DNA from 3 places in the Cedecea selenatireducens genome. Region 3 is predicted to be linked to each of the others. Evidence: predicted binding sites of a transcription regulator. Region 3 holds the regulator's gene; each other region holds the start of a gene.
The links. Region 3 encodes CRP, which controls carbon source genes, mostly activating them, when cyclic AMP is high. Its sites were predicted from a motif close to ATGTGANNNNNNTCACAT; they were not measured.
Positions count from the first base shown of each region.

Region 1: a site for CRP is predicted at 5,567-5,584, ahead of serC (3-phosphoserine/phosphohydroxythreonine transaminase). Genes of this name have one in related genera too.
Region 2: a site for CRP is predicted at 3,261-3,278, ahead of ACE38U_RS16585 (PTS mannitol transporter subunit IICBA). Genes of this name have one in related genera too.

Region 1 is NZ_JBHIKW010000006.1:51,279-58,904, reverse strand. Features, by position in the region: gene ihfB (integration host factor subunit beta) at 1-232, opposite strand, end outside; gene rpsA (30S ribosomal protein S1) at 348-2,021, opposite strand; gene cmk ((d)CMP kinase) at 2,145-2,828, opposite strand; gene aroA (3-phosphoshikimate 1-carboxyvinyltransferase) at 3,021-4,304, opposite strand; gene serC (3-phosphoserine/phosphohydroxythreonine transaminase) at 4,382-5,467, opposite strand; gene ycaO (30S ribosomal protein S12 methylthiotransferase accessory factor YcaO) at 5,775-7,538, shown strand.
Region 2 is NZ_JBHIKW010000010.1:70,702-78,327, forward strand. Features, by position in the region: gene selA (L-seryl-tRNA(Sec) selenium transferase) at 1-734, opposite strand, end outside; gene ACE38U_RS16570 (glutathione S-transferase) at 804-1,412, opposite strand; gene ACE38U_RS16575 (LysR family transcriptional regulator) at 1,478-2,362, opposite strand; gene ACE38U_RS16580 (NAD(P)H oxidoreductase) at 2,464-3,063, shown strand; gene ACE38U_RS16585 (PTS mannitol transporter subunit IICBA) at 3,536-5,455, shown strand; gene mtlD (mannitol-1-phosphate 5-dehydrogenase) at 5,724-6,872, shown strand; gene mtlR (mannitol operon repressor MtlR) at 6,918-7,457, shown strand; gene ACE38U_RS16600 (YibL family ribosome-associated protein) at 7,529-7,626, shown strand, end outside.
Region 3 is NZ_JBHIKW010000025.1:14,230-21,855, forward strand. Features, by position in the region: gene ACE38U_RS21860 (phosphoribulokinase) at 1-839, shown strand, start outside; gene ACE38U_RS21865 (OsmC family protein) at 877-1,281, opposite strand; gene crp (cAMP-activated global transcriptional regulator CRP) at 1,595-2,227, shown strand; gene ACE38U_RS21875 (YccS/YhfK family putative transporter) at 2,289-4,373, shown strand; gene argD (bifunctional acetylornithine/succinyldiaminopimelate transaminase) at 4,376-5,596, opposite strand; gene pabA (aminodeoxychorismate synthase component 2) at 5,686-6,249, opposite strand; gene ppiA (peptidylprolyl isomerase A) at 6,374-6,946, opposite strand; gene tsgA (MFS transporter TsgA) at 7,227-7,626, shown strand, end outside.

The DNA.
Region 1 (7,626 bases), on a different contig from region 3:
GAACGTATTTACCTTCCAGATCCACTTTGTCGCCGGTTTTTGGGTTACGTCCGGTGCGAGGAGCGCGATAGTGTAAGGAGAAACTGCCGAAACCCCGGATTTCAATACGTTCACCCTCGGCGAGCGTAGAGGCCATATGCTCCAGCATTTCTTTCACCGCATCTTCTACCGCTTTTGCAGGGATGTGAGATTGCTGGGTTGCAAGTCTTTCGATCAATTCTGACTTGGTCATGATTCCTCCGGTTTCCATTCAGGAAAATTAGCTTACAGCTCTCAATCGAACAAGGGCGGCCGAAGCCGCCCTGATTTTATACCCTGGCAGAAGCCGGGATACAACGCTCGGACGATTACTCGCCTTTAGCTGCTTTGAATGCTTCAGCCATTGCGTTAGAGAAGTTGCTTTCTTCCTGTTTGTTGTTAACAGTCGCGATTGCATCTTTCTCGTCAGCTTCGTCTTTAGCACGAACAGACAGGCTCACTACACGGTTTTTACGATCAACGCCGGTGAATTTAGCTTCAACATCGTCGCCAACGTTCAGAACCAGAGTTGCATCTTCAACGCGGTCACGGGAAGCTTCAGAAGCACGCAGGTAGCCTTCTACGCCGTCTGCTAATTCAACTGTAGCACCTTTCGCGTCAACTGCCGTTACTTTACCAGTAACGATAGTGCCTTTCTTGTTCAGCGCAACGTAGTTGTTGAACGGATCTTCTGCGAGCTGTTTAACGCCCAGGGAGATACGCTCACGCTCTGCGTCAACCTGCAGAACAACGGCTGCAATTTCGTCGCCTTTTTTGTATTCACGAACTGCTTCTTCGCCTGCAACGTTCCAGGAGATGTCAGACAGGTGAACCAGGCCGTCGATGCCGCCGTCCAGGCCGATGAAGATACCGAAGTCAGTGATAGACTTGATTTTACCTTCAACGCGATCGCCTTTGTTGTGGGTCTCAGCGAACTGCTGCCATGGGTTGTTTTTGCACTGCTTCAGACCCAGGGAGATGCGACGACGTTCTTCGTCGATATCCAGAACCATAACTTCCACTACATCACCAACGTTAACAACTTTGGATGGGTGGATGTTTTTGTTGGTCCAATCCATTTCGGAAACGTGAACCAGGCCTTCAACGCCTTCTTCGATTTCAACGAAGCAGCCGTAGTCGGTCAGGTTGGTCACGCGACCAGTCAGTTTGGTACCTTCTGGATAACGCTTAGCGATAGCGACCCATGGATCTTCGCCCAGCTGTTTCAGGCCGAGGGAAACACGAGTACGCTCGCGGTCGAACTTCAGCACTTTAACGGTGATTTCGTCGCCAACATTCACGATTTCGCTTGGATGCTTAACGCGTTTCCATGCCATATCGGTGATGTGCAGCAGGCCATCAACGCCACCCAGGTCAACGAATGCGCCGTAGTCAGTGAGGTTCTTAACGATACCTTTAACTTCCATGCCTTCTTGCAGGTTTTCAAGCAGCTGATCGCGCTCTGCGCTGTTCTCAGACTCGATTACCGCACGACGGGAAACAACAACGTTGTTGCGCTTCTGGTCAAGCTTGATAACTTTGAACTCAAGCTCTTTGCCTTCCAGGTGCAGCGTGTCGCGAACTGGACGCACGTCAACCAGGGAACCTGGCAGGAACGCACGAATACCGTTCAGCTCAACAGTGAAGCCACCTTTAACTTTGCCGTTAATAACACCGACCACAGTTTCAGCTTCTTCGTAAGCTTTTTCCAGCGTGATCCAAGCTTCGTGACGTTTAGCTTTCTCACGGGACAGCAGGGTTTCACCGAAGCCGTCTTCTACTGCGTCCAGTGCAACGTCAACTTCGTCGCCAACCTGAATTTCCAGTTCGCCGGCTGCGTTTTTGAACTGCTCTGCAGGGATTGCAGATTCAGATTTCAGGCCCGCATCAACCAGAACGACGTCTTTGTCGATAGCAACAACAACACCACGAACGATGGAACCCGGACGGGTTTCGATTGTTTTAAGGGATTCTTCAAATAGTTGAGCAAAAGATTCAGTCATGTTTAATCTTCAAAAGTTAGATTAACGTCCATCTGGCCTCATGCCGGATGGGGTTGTTTTACATACCCGCTCACACTCCGTTGCAGCGGGGGTACTACTAATTCTGAGGCTTGTCTGCCTTTATCAGGCAACAGCCAGCTTTTGGCGGGCGTATTGTAGCGCTTTTTCAATCACTTGCTCAATACTCATACTGGTGGAATCCAGTACTAAAGCATCGGCAGCGGGTACCAGCGGCGCTACAGAGCGATTGCGGTCGCGATCGTCGCGTTCCTTTATCTCGGCCAAAAGGCGGTCAAAGTTAACACTAAAGCCCTTCTCCTGCAACTGTAGCATGCGCCTGTGGGCACGCTCTTCGGAGGAAGCATCAAGGAAAATTTTCACTGGTGCATCCGGGAACACCACGGTGCCCATATCACGGCCATCGGCAATCAGGCCCGGCGCTTCGCGGAAAGCGCGCTGGCGGCGCAGCAGAGCTTCGCGGACACGCGGGAACGCGGCGACCTGAGAGGCGGCGTTTGCCACTTCCTGAGTGCGGATTTCACCGCTCACATCTTCCCCTTCAAGGATCACTTCCAGATTGCCGTCGGTGGAGACAAAACGAACGTCCAGATGTGCAGCAAGAGGAACCAGCGCATCTTCGGAAGCGACATCAACATGGTGATGCAGCGCGGCCAGCGCCAGGACACGATAAATCGCACCAGAGTCCAGCAGATGCCACTGCAACGCTTCGGCCATCGCCTTACAAAGCGTGCCTTTACCGGCGCCACTTGGGCCATCAATCGTTATTACCGGGGCGGATGCCGTCATCGTTTTCTCCTCTATCGCTGGATTCGCGGGTTGTAAACGCCGCGCATTATACGCCGCAACCGCCAGGACTGTTATCTTTCCGGGCAAATATCCTCGGGAATCAGGCTGAGTGTAGAAGAATTGCGCAACGTGCGTTGTAAGGAATCGTAGAGATCGGAAAAACCGCATCAGGTGATGCGGTTTCTTAGGGGATTATGCCGGAGTACTGATACGCGCCAGCTGCTCGAAGTAGTCAGGGAAAGTTTTTGCCGTACAGCCAGGATCAAGGATAGTCACCGGCGTATCGGACAGAGCCACCAGCGAGAAACACATCGCCATACGGTGATCGTTATAGGTACCTATCTCAGCAAACGTCAGCTTAGCCGGAGGCGTAACGGTAATATAATCCTCACCCTCTTCGACTTCTGCGCCCACTTTTCGTAGTTCAGTAGCCATCGCGCTAAGACGATCGGTCTCTTTTACTCGCCAGTTATAGATATTACGTAACGTGGTCGTGCCCTTAGCAAACAGCGCCGCTGTCGCAATAGTCATTGCCGCATCCGGGATATGGTTCATGTCCATATCGATGGCGTTCAGCTCGCCGCGCTCGCAGCTAATGAAGTCATCGCCCCAGGTCACTTTCGCACCCATCTTTTCCAGTACGTCGGCAAAACGGATATCGCCCTGAACGCTGTTACGGCCAATGCCGGTCACCTTCACCACGCCGCCTTTAACCGCACCTGCAGCCAGGAAGTAAGAGGCAGATGAGGCATCTCCTTCAACCAGGTAAGCTCCCGGCGACTGATATTCCTGCGCACCACGGATGACAAAGCTGCGGTAGTCGCGGTTTTCCACCTCGACGCCAAAGGTTTTCATCAGGTGCAGCGTGATATCAATATAAGGTTTAGATACCAGCTCGCCTTTAATAGTGATTTCGGTGTCGTTTGGCGCCAGAGGAGCCGTCATCAGCAGCGCGGTCAGGAACTGGCTGGACACGCTGCCGTCGACCTCAACCTTGCCGCCGTTGAAGCCCCCACGCAGGCGCAGCGGCGGGTAATTCTCTTGCTCGAGATAATCAATCTCCGCCCCGCCCTGACGCAGCGCATCAACAAGGTGACCAATCGGACGCTCTTTCATGCGCGGCTCGCCGGTCAGCACAATGTTATTGCTGCCGAGGCACAGCGCTGCGGCCAGAGGACGCATTGCCGTACCCGCATTGCCTAAAAAGAGCTCAAGCTCGCCTTCTGCCTGCAAAGGCCCAGCCACGCCGGTGACTTCACAACGGGTGCGATCCGCCGAAAGCGTATAGCTAACGCCCAGCGCCTTCAGCGCGTTAAGCATATGGCGGACATCATCGCTATCCAGCAGATTGGTCAGCACCGTCGTCCCTTTGGCCAGCGCGGCCAACAGCAGAGCACGGTTAGAAACGCTTTTTGAACCAGGCAGATTAATGGTGCCGTCGACCAGCGCGATGGGTTGTAACGTCAGGGATTCCAGCATGGGAAAAATACTCTCAACTCAAACAGAATAAAAACCCCGCAGGCGAGCCGCGGGGCGAAATACTAGTGCAATCATTAACCGTGGCGGCGTTCGAACTCAACCATGAAATCCGTCAACGCTTTTACGCCATCAAGCGGCATGGCGTTATAGATAGAGGCACGCATGCCGCCTACGACACGGTGGCCTTTCAGCGAATGCAGGCCTGCCGCAAAGGACTCTTCAAGGAACACTTTATCCAGCGCGCTATCTGCCAGCTGGAACGGCACGTTCATCCGGGAACGGTTAGAAGCGGCCACGTCGTTACGATAGAAATCGCTGTTATCAATCACGCCATACAGCAGCTCGGCTTTGGCCTGATTAATACGATCCATTGCGGCCACGCCACCCTGCTCTTTCAGCCATTTGAAGACCAGCCCCGCGAGATACCATGCGAAGGTTGGCGGCGTGTTGAACATGGAATCGTTGTCGTTCAGCACGGTGTAATCGATGATTGACGGGCATGCTTTATGCGCTTTACCCAGCAGGTCTTCACGCACCACAACCAGCGTCAGGCCAGCCGGACCAATGTTTTTCTGCGCACCGGCATAAATCACGCCGAAGCGGCTAACGTCGATAGGACGAGAAAGAATGGTGGAAGAGAAGTCAGCGGCAACTACGGTATCGCCAAAATCAGGCGTTTCGTCGATGGAGATGCCGTCGATGGTCTCATTCGGGCAATAGTGCAGAAACGCGCTGTTGTCAGAAACCTGCCACTCGCTCATCGGCTTGATGGCGCGCTTGCCGTCCACGGTGATTTTCACGTCGTGAGCAACAGGCTGACAGTATTTTTTCGCTTCTTTTATCGCGCTGTTCGCCCAGTAGCCGCCGTCGATGTAATCCGCGCTGGTTTTGTCCCCGAGGATATTCAACGGTACGCCAGCAAACTGACCGCGGCCGCCGCCGTGGCAGAATAAAACTTTATAGTTGGAGGGGATTTGCAGCAGATCGCGAAAATCTTTTTCCGCCTCTTCCGCGACCTGAATAAACTCTTTGCCACGGTGGCTAATTTCCATTACGGAAGTGCCCAGACCGTGCCAGTCGCACAGCTCCTGTTGTGCACGACGAAGTACTTCAGCCGGTAGCATTGCCGGACCAGAACTAAAATTGTATACCTGTGTCATTTCCCCTCACCACGCCTCGAGCAATAAGTTTTTATTACATTATCGGTTTTATCATTCAGCGGCGCAGTGTTGCAACGGTTAATCCCGTGCGGGGAAGTAATGTGCGCAAAATCACACAACACAATCTCCCGGCAGGTGAAAAAATTGCCCGATTTCCGGCGGTAAGACCCAAAAACCACATCCTCACCGGGTTACAGCAATGCCACAGAGCCTGCTATGCTAGCGTCGCCTGCGCCGGGCGGAAGATAGCGTCCTACCGGTAAAACCCGTATCATTGCGCGTTTCGCGTACCATTAAAGTGAACCCCATGACCCAGACATTTATCCCCGGCAAAGATGCCGCCCTGGAAGACTCCATCGCCCGCTTCCAGAAAAAGCTGACCGACCTCGGTTTCAATATCGAAGAAGCCTCCTGGCTTAACCCGGTACCGAACGTTTGGTCAGTGCATATTCGCGACAAAGACAGCGCTCTGTGCTTCACCAACGGCAAAGGCGCGACCAAAAAAGCCGCGCTGGCATCCGCGCTGGGTGAATATTTTGAACGTCTGTCGACTAACTATTTCTTCGCGGACTTCTGGCTGGGCGACACCATCGCTAACGGCCCATTCGTTCATTACCCGAATGAGAAGTGGTTCCCACTGCCGGAAGACGATCAACTCCCTGCAGGTATCCTCGACGATCGCCTGCGTGCTTTCTACGATCCGGAGAATGAAGTTGGTGCGGGGATGCTTATCGATCTGCAGTCCGGCAACGAAGAGCGCGGTATCTGTGCCCTGCCGTTTACCCGCCAGTCAGACCTGCAAACCGTTTATATCCCAATGAACATCATTGGCAATCTGTATGTTTCCAACGGCATGTCCGCGGGTAACACGGCGAATGAAGCTCGCGTCCAGGGTCTCTCTGAGGTCTTTGAGCGTCATATTAAGAACCGCATCATCGCCGAAAGCATCAGCCTGCCGGAAATCCCGCAAGAGGTGCTGGCACGCTATCCTGGCGTCGTGGAATCCATTAAGACGCTTGAAGACGAAGGTTTCCCTATCTTCGCTTACGACGGCTCTCTGGGCGGCAAATACCCGGTTATCTGCGTGGTGCTGTTTAACCCGGCAAACGGAACCTGTTTTGCTTCATTTGGCGCACACCCTGATTTTGGCGTGGCGCTGGAGCGTACCGTTACCGAGCTGCTGCAGGGCCGTGGCCTGAAAGATCTGGATGTCTTTACGCCTCCAACCTTCGATGATGAAGAGGTGGCCGAACACGCTAACCTGGAAACTCACTTCATTGATTCCAGCGGCCTGATCTCCTGGGACATGTTCAAGCAGGATGCGGACTATCCGTTTGCTGACTGGAGCTTCGCCGGCACAACAGAAGAAGAATTCGCCACGCTGATGGCTATCTTCAAGTCTGAAGATAAAGAAGTGTATATCGCCGATTACGAACACCTGGATGTCTACGCTTGCCGTATTATCGTCCCGGGCATGTCAGATATTTATCCGGCAGAAGACCTGCTGCTGGCCAACAACAGCATGGGCAGCCACCTGCGTGAAACTATCCTTGCCCTGCCGGACAGCGAATGGGAACAGCAGGACTACCTGGATCTGATTTCTCAACTGGACGATGAAGGCCACGATGACTTCACCCGCGTGCGCGAATTACTTGGTCTGGCAACCGGGAAAGATAACGGCTGGTACACGCTGCGTATTGGCGAGCTGAAAGCCATGCTGGCGCTCGCCGGCGGTGACCTTGAGCAGGCGCTGATCTGGACCGAGTGGACCATGGAGTTTAACGCCTCCATCTTTAGCCCGGAGCGCGCTAACTACTACCGCTGCCTGCAGACCCTGCTGCTGCTGTCGCAGGAAGAAGAACGCCAGCCTCTGCAATACCTGAACGCATTTGTACGCATGTACGGTGCAGAAGCCGTCGATGCCGCGAGCGCAGCGCTGAGCGGTGAAGCAGCGTTCTACGGCCTGCAGCCGGTCGACAAAGACCTGAAAGCCTTCCCGGCGCATCAGGCGTTGTTGCAGGCTTACGAAAAATTACAGCGTGCCAAAGCCAAATATTGGCAGGTAAAGTAATTTACTGACAACTTACAGGTGCGCACTGCACCGGGTCTGAGCTATATTGTGGGGCGCTTTTTGCGCCCCATTTTATTATTGCAACAAT
Region 2 (7,626 bases), on a different contig from region 3:
GTAACCAGCTCGGCCTCGCTAACTGCTTTGGTGAAGCCTTCGATGTGGTAATTGCTGGTGTGCACCTTCATCAGCAGCGAGGTGTTTTCGCTCGCGGCTGCGCGGTAGTCTTTCAGGTGCGTGCGGTTGGTGGTGCCGACTTCAACCAGCGTGCAGCCTGCCTGGCGCATGACGTCGGGAATGCGAAACGCGCCGCCAATTTCCACCAGTTCGCCGCGCGAAACCACTACTTCGCCGCCGACTGCGCAGGCCGCCAGCATTAGCAGCACCGCTGCCGCATTGTTGTTGACGATGCAGGCATCTTCCGCGCCGGTCAGCTCGCAAAGCAGATCGGCGATGGCGCGATCGCGGTGGCCGCGTCCTGCGTCGTCCAGTGAATATTCCAGCGTTACGGCGGAGCGCATGGCTTCGCTTACTGCATCAATGGCCGCCTCGGCCTGTAGCGCACGCCCGAGATTGGTGTGCAACACGGTGCCGGTCAGGTTGAAAACCGGCAGCAGAGCGCTGCGCTGGCTGGCCTCGAGCACGTCACGCGTTTTCTTTGCCCAGTCCTCGCTCCAGTCCGGCAGTTTGCTCGCCGTGCGAATGTGTTCGCGCGCTTCGCTTTGCAGCATTCTCAGCGTCGCCACCACGCGGGTGTGGCCGAACTCGGCAAGGAGGGCGGTAAAGGCGGCATCGCGCAGCAGGCGGTCGGTCGCCGGAAGATGGCTAAAAAGTGTTTGAGCTGTCGTCATGGCAGGGACTGGATTAGGAAATTTGTGAGTAATATTACAGGGGACAACGTCCCCTGTCCTGGCAGCAGATCATGCCGCGGGTGGTTCGGTACGCGCAAAGCTCTCGCGCAGGAACAGCTGTTCGACCAGCTTGACCAGGTGCGGGCGATTGACGCACCAGCCCGGCGCGACGCGGCGGAAATTGAGGTAACCCACCGCGCAGGCGGCAGAAATATTGGCCAGATTAAGCGGCTCGGCGGTCAGCGTGCCGTCGGCGGCGTATTCTTCCAATAGATCGAGGGCGCGGCCAATCTTCTCGCGCTGGCGGATCAGCACCTCTTCAGACTGCTGTTCCGCCGGGCGCAGTTTTTCACGCACGGAAGTTAACGCCGCGTCCATGATCCCGTCGGATAATGCTTCAAGCTGGCGTACATGCAGCGCCGCTTTCTGGTCGTGCGGGATAAGCTCTGGCGCGATGTTCAGCAGCTCGAGGTATTGGGCGATGATCGACGAATCAAACCAGCGCTCGCCTTCATCGGTGATAAGCGCCGGCACTTTGCCGAGCGGGTTGTACTGCGGGGCCGGGCTGTCGCCTGTCCACGGGTTGACGTTAACAAACTCAAAGCTAAGGCCTTTTTCCAGCAGGATGACCGAGATCTTTCGAACAAAGGGGCTGGTATAGTTGCCGATCAGTTTCATGACATTATCCGTTTTTGCCAACTTGAGGTAAGTATGAAACAGATACCCAACATTGCTGAAAAAGTCTACGCCCCTTTTATGTAGTCGACAAAGGCGCGTAGCGCGCTGGGCATGTACTGGCGGCCTGGGTAATAGAACTGGAACGGCGGAAGGTCGGGCAGCCACTCCTCCAGCATCGAAACCAGCCTGCCGCTTGCGAGATGCTCTTCTACCTGCTGCTGATACAGGTAGCCAATGCCCGCCCCGCACAGCACCGCTTCCAGCTCGGAGTCGAGATCGTCGACGACGATATTGCCGCACGGCGTCACCTCCAGCTTGCCTTCAGGCCCGTAAAACTCCCAGTAGTAGGGGCGGCCGCTTGGATAGCGGAAAATAACGCTGCAGTGATTGACCAGCTCGCGGGGATGAGCCGGAGCCGGATAGCTCGCAAGATATTCCGGCGTGGCGACGACGCAAATCTTTGCCTTCGGGCCAATCGGCACGGCAATCATGTCTTTTTCCACCGTGGTTATCAGGCGGATACCGGCGTCATATTCCTGCTTCACAATATCCACCAGCCTGTCGTCGGTGGTGACTTCCACTTTGATGTCGGAATAGCGGCGGATAAATCCGGCCACCAGCGGCATTAAAACCGTGCGTGCAGCCAGCCGTGAGCTGTTGATTTTGAGGGTGCCCATCGGCGTGTCGCGAAACGAGTTCACCTCGTCGAGGATGGTATGAATTTCGTCACAGGCCGGGCGCAGGCGCTCGTAAAGGTTAGCGCCAGCCTCGGTGAGAGACACGCTGCGGGTGGTGCGGTTGAACAGCCGGATTTTCAGGCGCTGCTCGAGCTGTTTGATGCCGTGGCTGATCGCCGACGGAGAAAGCCCCAGCTCGTCGCCGGCGGCGCGAAAGCTTTTGTGTCGCGCCACGGCGATAAAGGTCGCGAAGTCGGAAAAATTCAGCGCCATTAGTGAAAATCCTTCATTAACTCATCTCAAATACTACGTTTTACAGAATTATCCAGCGGCCGTAAAGTGGTAGCTACTTCCCAACAGGCTGAGATAACTCCATGAAATCAGAGAATATGTATATCGTTTGGGCCCATCCGCGTAGCGACTCATTAACCGCGCAGGTGGTACAGGAAATTCAGGGCGAGGCGGCGGAACGCGGCATTAACGTCTCTTCGCTCGATCTTTACCGCAGCGGCTTTAATCCCTCGCTTGGCGTGGACGACGAGCCGGACTGGAACAACCCGCAGAAGCAGTATTCCCCGGAGGTTCACCGCCTGTTTGGCGAGTTAGCAGATAAAGACACCGTGGTCGTGGTGTTCCCGGTGTGGTGGTACAGCTTCCCGGCCATGCTGAAAGGCTACCTGGACCGCGTGTGGAACTACGGCCTGGGCTACGGGCCGGGCGGCACGCTGGGGAATAAGAAAATCCGCTGGGTGGCGCTGGTCGGCGGCTCGCAGGCAGGTTTTGTGAAGTACGGCTGGGAAAAGAACATGACCGATTTTATCGACGGGTCGATGGGCTACCTGGGCGTTGAGGATGCAAAAATCGATTTCCTCTATAACACCATCGGCGTGGAAGAGGGGATTGGCGATAGCGATGCCCATTACCAGCAGCTGTTTGCTCAGGCGCGCGGCATTGTCGCGGACTTAGCTCAATAACCTTTTATTCTTCACACAAGCGCGGCATTCAACGTCGCGCTTTTTACCCGCCGCCTCGCTGTAATTTACTTTCATCCCGTGATTGCCCTTCTTATGTTGTCAACGCCCAGATTTTAACTGGATCACATTAGGATTAGTCCCCCTCAAAATACTTTGTGATGTAAGTCACAAATAAATAACAAAGACGTCATAACTAAATGTGATGTTAGTCACATTAAAAGGTCAATCAGGGTTAAAAATTCCTCGGTGTACTTTTTTTACACAACCATTATGTGATCACCATCACTCAATGTGGCTGGGTGATCCCCGATTATTAGTGATCTGAGTCACATAATAGGGCGCTGGCTGGACAGCTTAACGATTCAGTGCCAGATTCGCGTCACTTACTGCATAAGGCCGGCGACCCTGCCGCTACGTTAACAATAAACCTCGGGCTGCTTTTCAGCGCGGAACACCAACAAGGGGTATGTGTATGTCATCCGATATCAAGATCAAAGTGCAAAGCTTTGGTCGTTTCCTCAGCAATATGGTTATGCCAAATATCGGGGCGTTTATCGCCTGGGGTATTATCACGGCCTTATTTATTCCTACCGGATGGTTGCCAAACGAAACGCTGGCGAAGCTGGTAGGCCCGATGATCACTTACCTGCTGCCGCTGCTGATCGGCTTTACCGGTGGTCGCCTGATTGGCGGTGACCGCGGCGGCGTAGTGGGTGCTATCACCACTATGGGCGTTATCGTCGGGGCTGACATGCCGATGTTCCTCGGCGCAATGATTGCGGGGCCTCTGGGCGGCTGGGCAATCAAGCACTTCGACAAATGGGTCGACGGTAAAATCAAATCCGGCTTTGAAATGCTGGTGAACAACTTCTCTGCCGGTATCATCGGGATGATCCTGGCGATTCTGGCGTTCATGGGTATTGGCCCTGCGGTTGAAGTCCTGTCCAAAATTCTGGCGGCGGGCGTTAACTTCATGGTTGTACACGACATGCTGCCGCTGGCGTCCATCTTCGTAGAACCGGCGAAAATCCTGTTCCTGAACAACGCCATCAACCACGGTATCTTCTCGCCGCTGGGGATTCAGCAGTCCCACGAGCTGGGCAAATCCATCTTCTTCCTGATTGAAGCGAACCCGGGTCCGGGTATGGGCGTCCTGCTGGCATACATGTTCTTCGGTCGCGGTAACGCTAAGCAGTCTGCGGGCGGCGCGGCTATCATCCACTTCCTGGGCGGTATCCACGAAATTTACTTCCCGTATGTGCTGATGAACCCACGTCTGATCCTGGCCGTTATCCTCGGCGGTATGACCGGCGTATTCACCCTGACCGTACTGAACGGCGGCCTGGTGTCTCCGGCTTCCCCGGGTTCTATCCTGGCAGTTCTGGCGATGACCCCGAAAGGCGCGTACTTCGCTAACATCGCGGCTATCTGTGCGGCAATGGTTGTTTCCTTCGTGGTCTCCGCCATCCTGCTGAAAACCAGCAAAGTGAAAGAAGAAGACGACATCGAAGCTGCGGCTCGCCGTATGCAGGAAATGAAGGCTGAATCCAAAGGTGGCGCAGCGCCGCTGGCGGTAGGTGCTGGTCTGTCTAACGACCTGAGCCACGTGCGTAAAATCATCGTAGCCTGCGACGCAGGTATGGGCTCCAGCGCCATGGGTGCAGGCGTGCTGCGTAAGAAAGTGAGCGATGCTGGCCTGAAAAATATCTCCGTGACCAACTGCGCTATCAACAGCCTGCCGGACGACGTTGACCTGGTGATTACCCACCGCGACCTGACCGAGCGTGCAATGCGCCAGGTGCCACAGGCGCAGCATATCTCCCTGACCAACTTCCTCGACAGCAGCCTGTACGCCAACCTGGTTGAGCGTCTGCTGGCCTCTCAGAACCTGAGCGACAAAGAAGTGAAGGTGATGCACAGCCTGGAAGACAGCTTTGTTTCCAGCGAAGAAGGCGTCTTCAAGCTGGGCGCGGGTAACGTGTTCCTCGGCCTGAAAGCCAGCACCAAAGAAGAAGCGATTCGCTTTGCCGGTGAGCAGTTGGTGAACGGCGGCTACGTGCAGCCGGAATACGTGGACGCAATGTTTGAGCGCGAAAAACTGACTCCAACTTACCTGGGCGAAGGTATCGCGGTTCCTCACGGTACCGTGGAAGCGAAAGACCGCGTGCTGAAAACCGGCGTGGTGTTCTGCCAGTACCCTGAAGGCGTGCACTTCGGCGAAGAGCCGGAAGACATTGCCCGCCTGGTTATCGGTATTGCGGCCCGCAATAACGAGCACATCCAGGTGATCACCAGCCTGACCAACGCGCTGGATGATGAGTCGGTCATTGAGCGCCTGGCGCACACCACCAGCGTCCAGGAAGTGCTGGATCTGCTGGCCGGTAAGAAATAAAGGTTTGCCCCTCACCCCAACCCTCTCCCCGGAGGGGCGAGGGGGAACAACAGGTGCAAAGCATTATCCCCTCTCCCCCTTGGGGAGAGGGCTAGGGGAACAACAGGTGCAAAGCATTATCCCCTCTCCCCAAAGGGGCGAGGGGGAACAACACAGGTGCAAAGCATTATCCCCTCTCCCCCTTGGGGAGAGGGCTAGGGTGAGGGGATTCGCATACAGTATCCTTACCCCAGCCCTCACGGGTGAAATAATCAGGAAGGTTAACGCAATGAAAGCATTACATTTTGGTGCAGGTAATATCGGTCGTGGCTTTATCGGTAAACTGCTGGCAGACGCCGGTCTGCAGCTGACTTTTGCCGACGTAAACCAGGTGGTTCTGGATGCGCTGAACGCGCGTCACAGCTACCAGGTTCACGTAGTGGGCGAGCAGCAGCAGATTGATACCGTCTCCAACGTGAATGCCGTCAGCAGCATCGGCGACGACGTGGTCGCGCTTATCGCGCAGGTAGACCTGATTACCACCGCTGTGGGCCCTGTCGTGCTGGAGCGCATTGCTCCAACGCTTGCTAAAGGCCTGGAGCTGCGTCGCGCCAACGCCAACGACGCGCCGCTGAACATTATCGCCTGTGAAAACATGGTGCGCGGCACCAGCCAGCTGAAAGAGCACGTGAAAAAAGCGCTGTCCGCTGAGGCGTGGGCGTGGGTTGAGCAGCACGTTGGCTTTGTCGATTCTGCGGTTGACCGCATCGTTCCACCGTCCGAGTCCGCCACCAACGACCCGCTGGAAGTGACCGTGGAAACCTTTAGCGAGTGGATTGTTGATAAAACCCAGTTCAAAGGTGAGCTACCGAACATTCCTGGCATGGAACTTACTGATAATCTTATGGCGTTTGTCGAGCGCAAGCTCTTCACGCTGAATACCGGGCATGCTATAACCGCGTACCTCGGTCAGCTGGCCGGGCACCAGACTATCCGCGATGCGATTCTTGATGAGAAAGTGCGCGCCGTAGTGAAAGGGGCGATGGAAGAGAGCGGCGCGGTGCTGATTAAGCGCTACGGCTTTGAAGCCGACAAGCACGCCGCGTACATCAAGAAAATCCTTGGTCGTTTCGAAAACCCTTACCTGAAGGACGACGTGGAGCGCGTTGGCCGTCAGCCGCTGCGCAAACTCAGCGCCGGCGATCGCCTCGTCAAGCCGCTGCTCGGCACCATTGAGTACCGCTTACCGCACGTGAACCTGATCAAAGGGATTGCGGCGGCAATGCACTACCACAGCGAGCAGGACCCGCAGGCTCAGGAGCTGAAGCAGCTGCTGGCTGATAAGGGCCCGCAGGCCGCGCTGGCGGAAGTGTCCGGTCTGGATGCAAATAGCGAAGCCGTGACCGAGGCGGTGAAGGCGTATAACGCCATAGCGTAACCCTATGCAGGCGCGGTGGATGCCGCGCCTGAAACATGTTTAGTGATGCAGGCAAAAATGGAAGAAACCCAGGCCTTTGAAAACCGCGTGCTTGAGCGACTGAATGCCGGCAAAACCGTACGAAGCCTGCTGATTGCTGCCGTCGAGTTGTTAACCGAAGCGGTAAATATCCTGGTGCTACAGGTGTTCCGCAAGGACGACTACGCGGTGAAATATGCGGTAGAGCCGCTGCTGGACGGCGACGGGCCGCTGGGCGACCTCTCGGTACGGCTGAAGCTTATCTACGGGCTGGGCGTGCTGAACCGCGCTGAGTACGAAGACTGCGAGCTGCTGATGGCGCTGCGCGAAGAGCTAAACCATGACGGCAACGAGTACAGCTTCACCGATGACGAAATGCTTGGCCCGTTCGGCGAGCTGCACTGCGTCACGGCGCTGCCGCCGACGCCGACCTTCGTTGACGGCAGCGATCCGGAGCTGCTGGCGATGCAGCGTCAGCGCTACATGCAGATAGTCCGGTCCACGATGGTACTTTCCCTGACAGAGCTGATCTCCCGGATCAGCTTAAAAAAAGCCTTCCAAAAATAGCCGCCTTTCGCCCTGTCCCTCAGGATCGTGTATCCTTGCCAGCAAGCCATCTTTATTCACGGTAAGTCAAAATGAAAGAAATCGAAAAATCAGAAATTAAACGCCTTAGCGATCGTCTGGACGCTATCCGCCACGAAATGCCAGATTTGCACCTGATCAACGAAGCGGA
Region 3 (7,626 bases):
CAGGTTCCAGCGGCGCCGGAACGACCACCACCAGCCTCGCCTTCCGCAAGATTTTCCAGCAGCTCAACCTGCGTGCCGCCGAAGTTGAAGGCGACAGTTTCCATCGCTATACCCGCCCGGAAATGGACATGGCCATCCGCAAGGCGCGCGATGCCGGCCGCCACATCAGCTATTTTGGGCCAGAAGCCAATGACTTCGGATTACTGGAACAAACCTTTATCGAATACGGCCAGAGCGGCAAAGGGCAATCACGTAAATATCTGCATACCTACGATGAAGCCGTGCCGTGGAACCAGGTGCCCGGCACCTTTACGCCGTGGCAGCCGCTGCCGGAGCCAACCGACGTTCTGTTTTATGAAGGCCTGCACGGCGGCGTTGTCACCCCGCAGCACAACGTGGCCGACTGCGTAGATTTGCTGGTTGGCGTGGTGCCTATCGTTAACCTGGAATGGATTCAAAAACTGGTTCGCGACACCGGCGAACGCGGTCATTCGCGGGAGGCGGTGATGGACTCCGTCGTGCGTTCGATGGACGATTACATCAACTTTATTACCCCGCAGTTTTCACGCACCCATATTAACTTCCAGCGCGTCCCAACGGTGGATACCTCTAACCCGTTTGCCGCCCGGGCAATTCCGTCGCTGGACGAAAGCTTCGTGGTTATCCACTTCCGCGGCCTGGACGACATCGACTTCCCTTATCTGCTGGCGATGCTGCAAGGATCGTTTATCTCCCACATCAACACCCTGGTGGTGCCTGGCGGAAAAATGGGGCTGGCGATGGAGCTGATTATGGGGCCGCTGGTGCAGCGACTGGCGGAAGGCAGGAAGATTGCCTGATTCGGCAGAGGCGGCGTGAATGCCGCCTTTTTGACGCTTAAGCTTCGATCACTTCATAGCTGTGGGTAATGTTTGCCGCTTTCCCAAGCATGAGCGCTACCGAGCAATACTTTTCAGCAGAAAGATCGACTGCGCGAGCGACGGCGCTATCCTTCAGCTCTTTTCCGCTAACCACAAAGTGCAGATTAATATGGGTGAACAAACGCGGCGCTTCTTCGCGGCGTTCCGAAGTCAGCTTCACCTCACAGTCCGTCACGTCGTGGCGGCCTTTTTGTAAAATCGACACCACGTCAATGGCGCTACAGCCGCCCGCCGCCATCAGCAGCATTTCCATTGGGCTTGGCGCTTTATCGCCAGAATTACCGTCCATCAGGATCTGGTGGCCAGAAGCGGACTCACCGAGGAAGGTCATGCCTTCCACCCATTTAACACGTGCCTGCATTTTGCCTACTCCAGTTGAGAAAATATTCTTTCAGATTACGCGCCTACGTGAAAACTGGCAACGTAAGGCGATCCAGGTCATGCTGAAACGAGACAAGACAAGACACTTACCAAAAGCTATGCTAAAACAATCCGGATGCTGCTGCTATACAGAGAAGTTTATGCCGTAAGCAGAGGAAACGACTAATTACAGGCCGCAGGAGTGACCTGCCCGCCAGTTCCCAGGGTTTGGGAAAATTTCACGATTGCAACGCCAGACAAGAGGTTCCGAGTCTTGTCTTTGGTAGCCAGTTTATAACAGAGGATAACCGCGCATGGTGCTTGGCAAACCGCAAACAGACCCGACTCTCGAATGGTTCTTGTCTCATTGCCACATTCATAAGTATCCGTCGAAGAGCACGCTGATTCACCAGGGTGAAAAGGCGGAGACGCTGTACTACATCGTCAAAGGCTCCGTAGCTGTTCTGATTAAAGATGAAGAAGGCAAGGAGATGATCCTTTCTTATCTGAATCAGGGTGATTTCATTGGTGAATTAGGTTTGTTCGAAGAAGGCCAGGAGCGTAGCGCCTGGGTTCGCGCCAAGTCAGCCTGTGAAGTAGCTGAAATTTCTTATAAAAAATTCCGCCAGCTGATTCAGGTCAACCCGGACATTCTGATGCGTCTGTCTTCCCAGATGGCGCGTCGCCTGCAGGTGACCTCCGAGAAAGTCGGCAACCTCGCCTTCCTCGACGTGACCGGCCGTATCGCACAGACGCTGCTGAACCTGGCTAAACAGCCGGACGCCATGACCCACCCGGACGGGATGCAGATTAAGATCACCCGCCAGGAAATCGGTCAGATCGTGGGCTGCTCCCGCGAAACCGTTGGCCGTATTCTGAAAATGCTGGAAGACCAGAACCTCATTTCCGCACACGGTAAAACGATTGTCGTTTACGGCACTCGCTAATTAGCCCCATAAAGGCGTGTCGCTTCGGTAACACGCCTTTTTTGTCTCTACAATTCAGGCTATGTGGAAGAGATTAATTTATCACCCGGAAGTTAACTACGCGCTGCGGCAAACCCTGGTGCTGTGTTTACCCGTGGCTATCGGCCTGATTCTCGGCAGCCTGCAAAATGGCCTGCTCTTCTCGTTAGTGCCTGCCTGCTGCAACATTGCCGGGCTGGACACGCCGCATAAACGCTTCTTCAAACGCTTGATCATCGGCGGCAGCCTGTTCGCCGTTAGCAGCCTTATCATGCAGCTGCTGCTGCTTTACACCCACGTCCCGCTGCCTGCGATATTAATCGTCATGGCCCTGCTGCTCGGCGTCACGGCGGAGATAAGCTCGCTGCATGCTCGCCTGCTGCCCGCGTCGCTGATTGCCGCCATTTTTACGCTCAGCATGGCCGGCAACATGCCTATCTGGAAACCGATGGTGCTCTATATCTCCGGCACCATCTGGTACGGCGCGTTTAACTGGTTCTGGTTCAGGCTATGGCGTGAACAGCCGCTCAGAGAGTCGCTCAGCCTGCTGTACCGCCAGCTTGCGGACTACTGCGAAGCAAAGTACAGCCTGCTGACCCAGCATACGGATCCTGAAAAAGCGCTACCGCCGCTGCTGGTACGTCAGCAGAAAGCCGTCGACCTGATAACGACCTGCTACCAGCAGCTGCATATGCTGTCGGCCAATCAGCAAAATGGCTACAAACGCCTGCTACGCGCTTTCCAGGTCGCCCTGGATTTGCAGGAGCACATTTCGGTTAGCCTGCATCAGCCGGAAGAGGTCCAGAAGCTGGTCGAGCAAAGCCATGCCGAGGCGGTGATCCGCTGGAACGCCCGAACCATCGCCGCGCGCCTGCGGGTGCTGGCAGACGATATTCTCTACCACCGCTACCCGACGCGCTTTACCATGGACAAGCAGATCGACGCCCTGGAAAAGATCGCCCGCCAGAACCCGGATAACCCGGTCGGGCAGTTCTGCCATTATCACTTCAGCCGCATCGGCCGGGTGCTGAAAACCCAACGCCCGCTGTATGTAAGGGATTTAATGGAAGATCGGGAGCGCCGCCTGCCGTTCTTCCCGGCCCTGAAAAACTATCTCTCCTTCAAGTCATCAGCGCTGCGCAGCTCCGCACGTTTAGGCGTAATGTTGACGATTGCCAGCCTGCTCGGGTCCTTCTTACATCTGCCTAAACCGTATTGGATCCTGATGACCGTGATGTTCGTGACGCAAAACGGCTACGGCGCCACCCGGGTACGTATCGTGCACAGGGCGGCTGGCACCATGGCAGGGCTGTGTATCGCCGGCATCACCCTGCACTTCCACGTCCCGGACAGCTACACCCTGCTGGCGATGCTAATGATTACCCTGGTGAGCTATCTGTTCATTCGCAAAAGCTACGGCTGGGCCACCATCGGCTTTACCGTCACGGCGGTATATACCCTGCAGCTCATTACCCTGAGCGCCGAAAGCTACATCATTCCACGGCTTATCGACACGCTGCTCGGCTGCCTGATTGCCTTTGGCGGCATGATCTGGCTTTGGCCACAGTGGCAAACTGGCCTGCTGCGCCAGAACGCCCACGACGCGCTCGAGGCCGACCAGGATGCGATTCGCCTGATATTGAGCAACGATCCGGAACCCACGCCTCTGGCCTGGCAACGAATGCGGGTCAACCAGGCGCACAACGCGCTCTTCAACTCGCTCAACCAGGCGATGCAGGAACCCGGATTTAACTCTCATTATCTGGCAGACATGAAGCTCTGGGTGACCCACAGCCAGTTCATCGTCGAGCATATCAACGCCATGACAACTCTGGCGCGCGAGCACAACATGCTCACGCCGGACCTGGCGCAAAAGTACCTGCAGTCTTGTGAAATAGGCTTACAGCGCTGCCAGCAAAGGCTGGAGTATGACGGGCCTGGCGGATCGAACGACGCCAATATTCTGGATGCGGACACGCTGCCCACGGGGCCGTTAAGCACCATGGAGCAGCATTTACAGCGGATTATTGGCCACCTGAACACCATGCATACCATCTCCTCGGTAGCCTGGCGCCAGCGGCCTCAGCATGGGATCTGGCTGAGCCGCCGCCTGCGGCGCTCGGGTTAAGATTAGCCAGCCACCACGCGGGCAACGGCTTTAGCGAAGCGCTGCATTCCTTCCAGGATATCCGCGTCTTCAACGATAAGCGAAGGCGCAAAACGCATGACGTCCGGGCCGGCATTCAGCACCATCACGCCTTCAGCCGCTCCCGCATAGAGAAACTCACGGGCACGTCCCTTGTACTTCTCGTTCAGCTCTGCGCCAATCAACAGCCCCATGCCGCGAATATCGCTAAACAGATCGAACTGGTCGTTAATCTTCTGCAACTGTTCAACGAACAGTTGGCGCTTCACCGCCACGCCTTGCAGAACTTCTGGCGTATTGATGATATCGAAAGCCGCACCGGCCACCGCACATGCCAGCGGGTTACCGCCATAGGTTGAACCGTGGCTGCCCACGTGGAACGCGGAGGCAATCACATGGGTGGTCAGCATCGCGCTCACCGGGAAACCGCCGCCGAGGGCTTTGGCGCTGGTCAAAATATCCGGGGTGACGCCGTAGTTGATATAAGCGAATAATTCGCCGGTGCGGCCCATCCCGGACTGGACTTCATCAAACACCAGCAGCGCCTGGTGCTCATCACACAAATCACGCAGCCCCTGGAGGAACTCCGGCGTCGCAGCGGTCACGCCGCCTTCACCCTGAATCGGCTCAACAACTACCGCACAGGTATGGTCATCCATCACCGCTTTCACCGCCGCAAGGTCGTTGTATGGCACGTGGATAATGTCGGCCGGTTTGGGGCCAAAGCCGTCGGAGTATTTAGCCTGCCCGCCTACGGAAACGGTGAACAGCGAGCGGCCGTGGAACGCATTGTAGAAGGCGATGATTTTGCTTTTGTACGGGCTGTGACGGGTCGAAGCATAGTAGCGGGCCAGTTTGAAAGCCGTTTCGTTTGCTTCCGTGCCGGAATTCATGAAGACGACGCGTTCGGCAAAGGTGGCGTCGATCAGCTTACGGGCAAGCTTCAGGGCTGGCTCATTGGTAAAAACGTTGCTGGTATGCCACAGGGTTTCGCCCTGGGCCTTCAGCGCCTCAACGAGCGCAGGATGGCAATGCCCCAGCGCGGTCACGGCGATGCCTCCGGCAAAGTCCACGTACTCTTTCCCGGCGGAGTCCCACACGCGGCTGCCCTTTCCTTTAACTGGAATAAACTCTGCCGGTGCATAAATCGGCAGAATCACTTCATCGAAGGTTGCCCGCGTAACCGCTGATTGTTCAGTTGCCATTTATTCCCCACCCGTTTTTATGCGTTAGACATGAATGAAAATATAATCACGAAATATGCATAAAAAACCAAAACCAGGCAAGCAACAATTCACCGCTTCAGGAAATTCGCCAGCAGCGCATGCCCCTGCTCGCTGAGAATGCTTTCCGGGTGGAACTGCACGCCTTCAAGATCAAGCGAGCGGTGGCGGATCCCCATGATTTCCTGCTTATCCGTCCAGGCAGTGACTTCAAAACTGTCGGGCAAGGTGGCAGGGTCGATGAGCAGCGAGTGGTAGCGAGTCACGGTCAGCGGATTATTCAGCCCGCGAAATACGCCGCTGCCGTTGTGGCTGATAGCGGAGGTTTTGCCGTGCATCACCTGTTCTGCCCGCACAATGGTGGCGCCAAACGCCTGTGCAATGGCCTGATGCCCCAGGCAAACGCCCAAAACAGGAAGCTGTCCGGCGAAGTGATTAATGGCGGTAAGGGAGATGCCCGCCTCGGTCGGCGTGCAGGGGCCTGGAGAAATCACCAGTTTCTCCGGGGCAAGACGCTCGATGTCGTCCAGCCCAATTTCGTCATTACGCTTAACCAGCACTTCCTCACCCAGTTCGCAAAAATACTGGTAGAGGTTCCAGGTGAAGGAATCATAGTTGTCGATAAGCAGTAACATGGCGGCTCCAGGGCAAAAAAAGAACGCGTTATTCTAGCCGCTTTCCCTGGCCTGGCTCACCACTTATTGAAATTCTCTGCTTCAGGAGAGGGTTGCGCGGGCGACAGGACCCGCGCCGGAAATCTTAAGGCAGAACCTTCGCGGAAAGGATCACGATAGGTTTTGACGGCACATTCTGGTACGGGCCGACGTCATGGCTTGGTGCCTGGGAGATTTTATCGGCAACGTCCAGGCCTTTGACCACTTTACCAAATACCGCGTACCCGAAGTCGCGCTGGCCGTGGTCCAGGAATGCGTTGTCGGCCACGTTGATAAAGAACTGGCTGGTGGCGCTGTCTTTATCGGCGGTGCGCGCCATAGAAATCGTGCCGCGGGTATTGCGCAGGCCGTTGTCCGCTTCGTTTTTGATCGGCGGATTAGGCTGCTTCTGGTTCATATCTTCGGTGAAGCCACCGCCCTGAATCATGAAGCCCGGGATCACACGGTGAAAGGTGGTGTTGTTATAAAAACCGCTATTAACGTAATCCACGAAGTTTTTGACCGAAACAGGCGCTTTTTGGCTATTTAACTCAAGCTCAATATTGCCAGCCGAGGTGGTCAACAGGACGTGCGGATCGCCTTTTGCAGCCAGCGCCGCAGGGGAAAGCGCAGAAAGGGCGAATACAGCTGCAACAGCCGCCAGTGTCGATTTGAGCATGAATAATTCCTTACGAAGGCAGTGAGTGAAGCAAGTTGCTTGATTGTAAAGAGGCACCGCAGTCGACGCCAGCCATTTACTGTTATTTACTTTTACACAAATCAACGAGTTGCAGCGTCAGCGCGCTGAAACAGGTTGAAATATGTGACGCACTTCATGATTCAATTAGTTTATTTCAGCAATAAATTCATAATTCATTTAAATAGATCACGCAAATGACTAAAATCTGCCCGTCCGCCGCGCTGTCAATGCGCTTTACACTTCCTTGCACAGGCTCGTTATGACTAACAGCAACCGAACCAAGCTTTTATGGATTAGCTTCTTCTCCTACGCCCTGACCGGGGCGTTGGTGATCGTCACCGGGATGGTGATGGGAAACATCGCAGAGTACTTCAATCTGCCGGTGTCCAGCATGAGTAACACGTTTACTTTCCTTAATGCCGGTATTTTGATCTCTATCTTCCTGAACGCCTGGCTGATGGAAATCGTACCGCTGAAAACCCAGCTGCGCTTTGGCTTCCTGCTGATGGTGCTGGCCGTTGCCGGCCTGATCTTCGGTCATAACCTGGCTATCTTCTCGGCCTCGATGTTCGTGCTGGGGCTGGTGAGCGGGATAACCATGTCGATTGGTACCTTCCTGATCACCCATATGTATGAAGGGCGTCAGCGCGGTTCTCGCC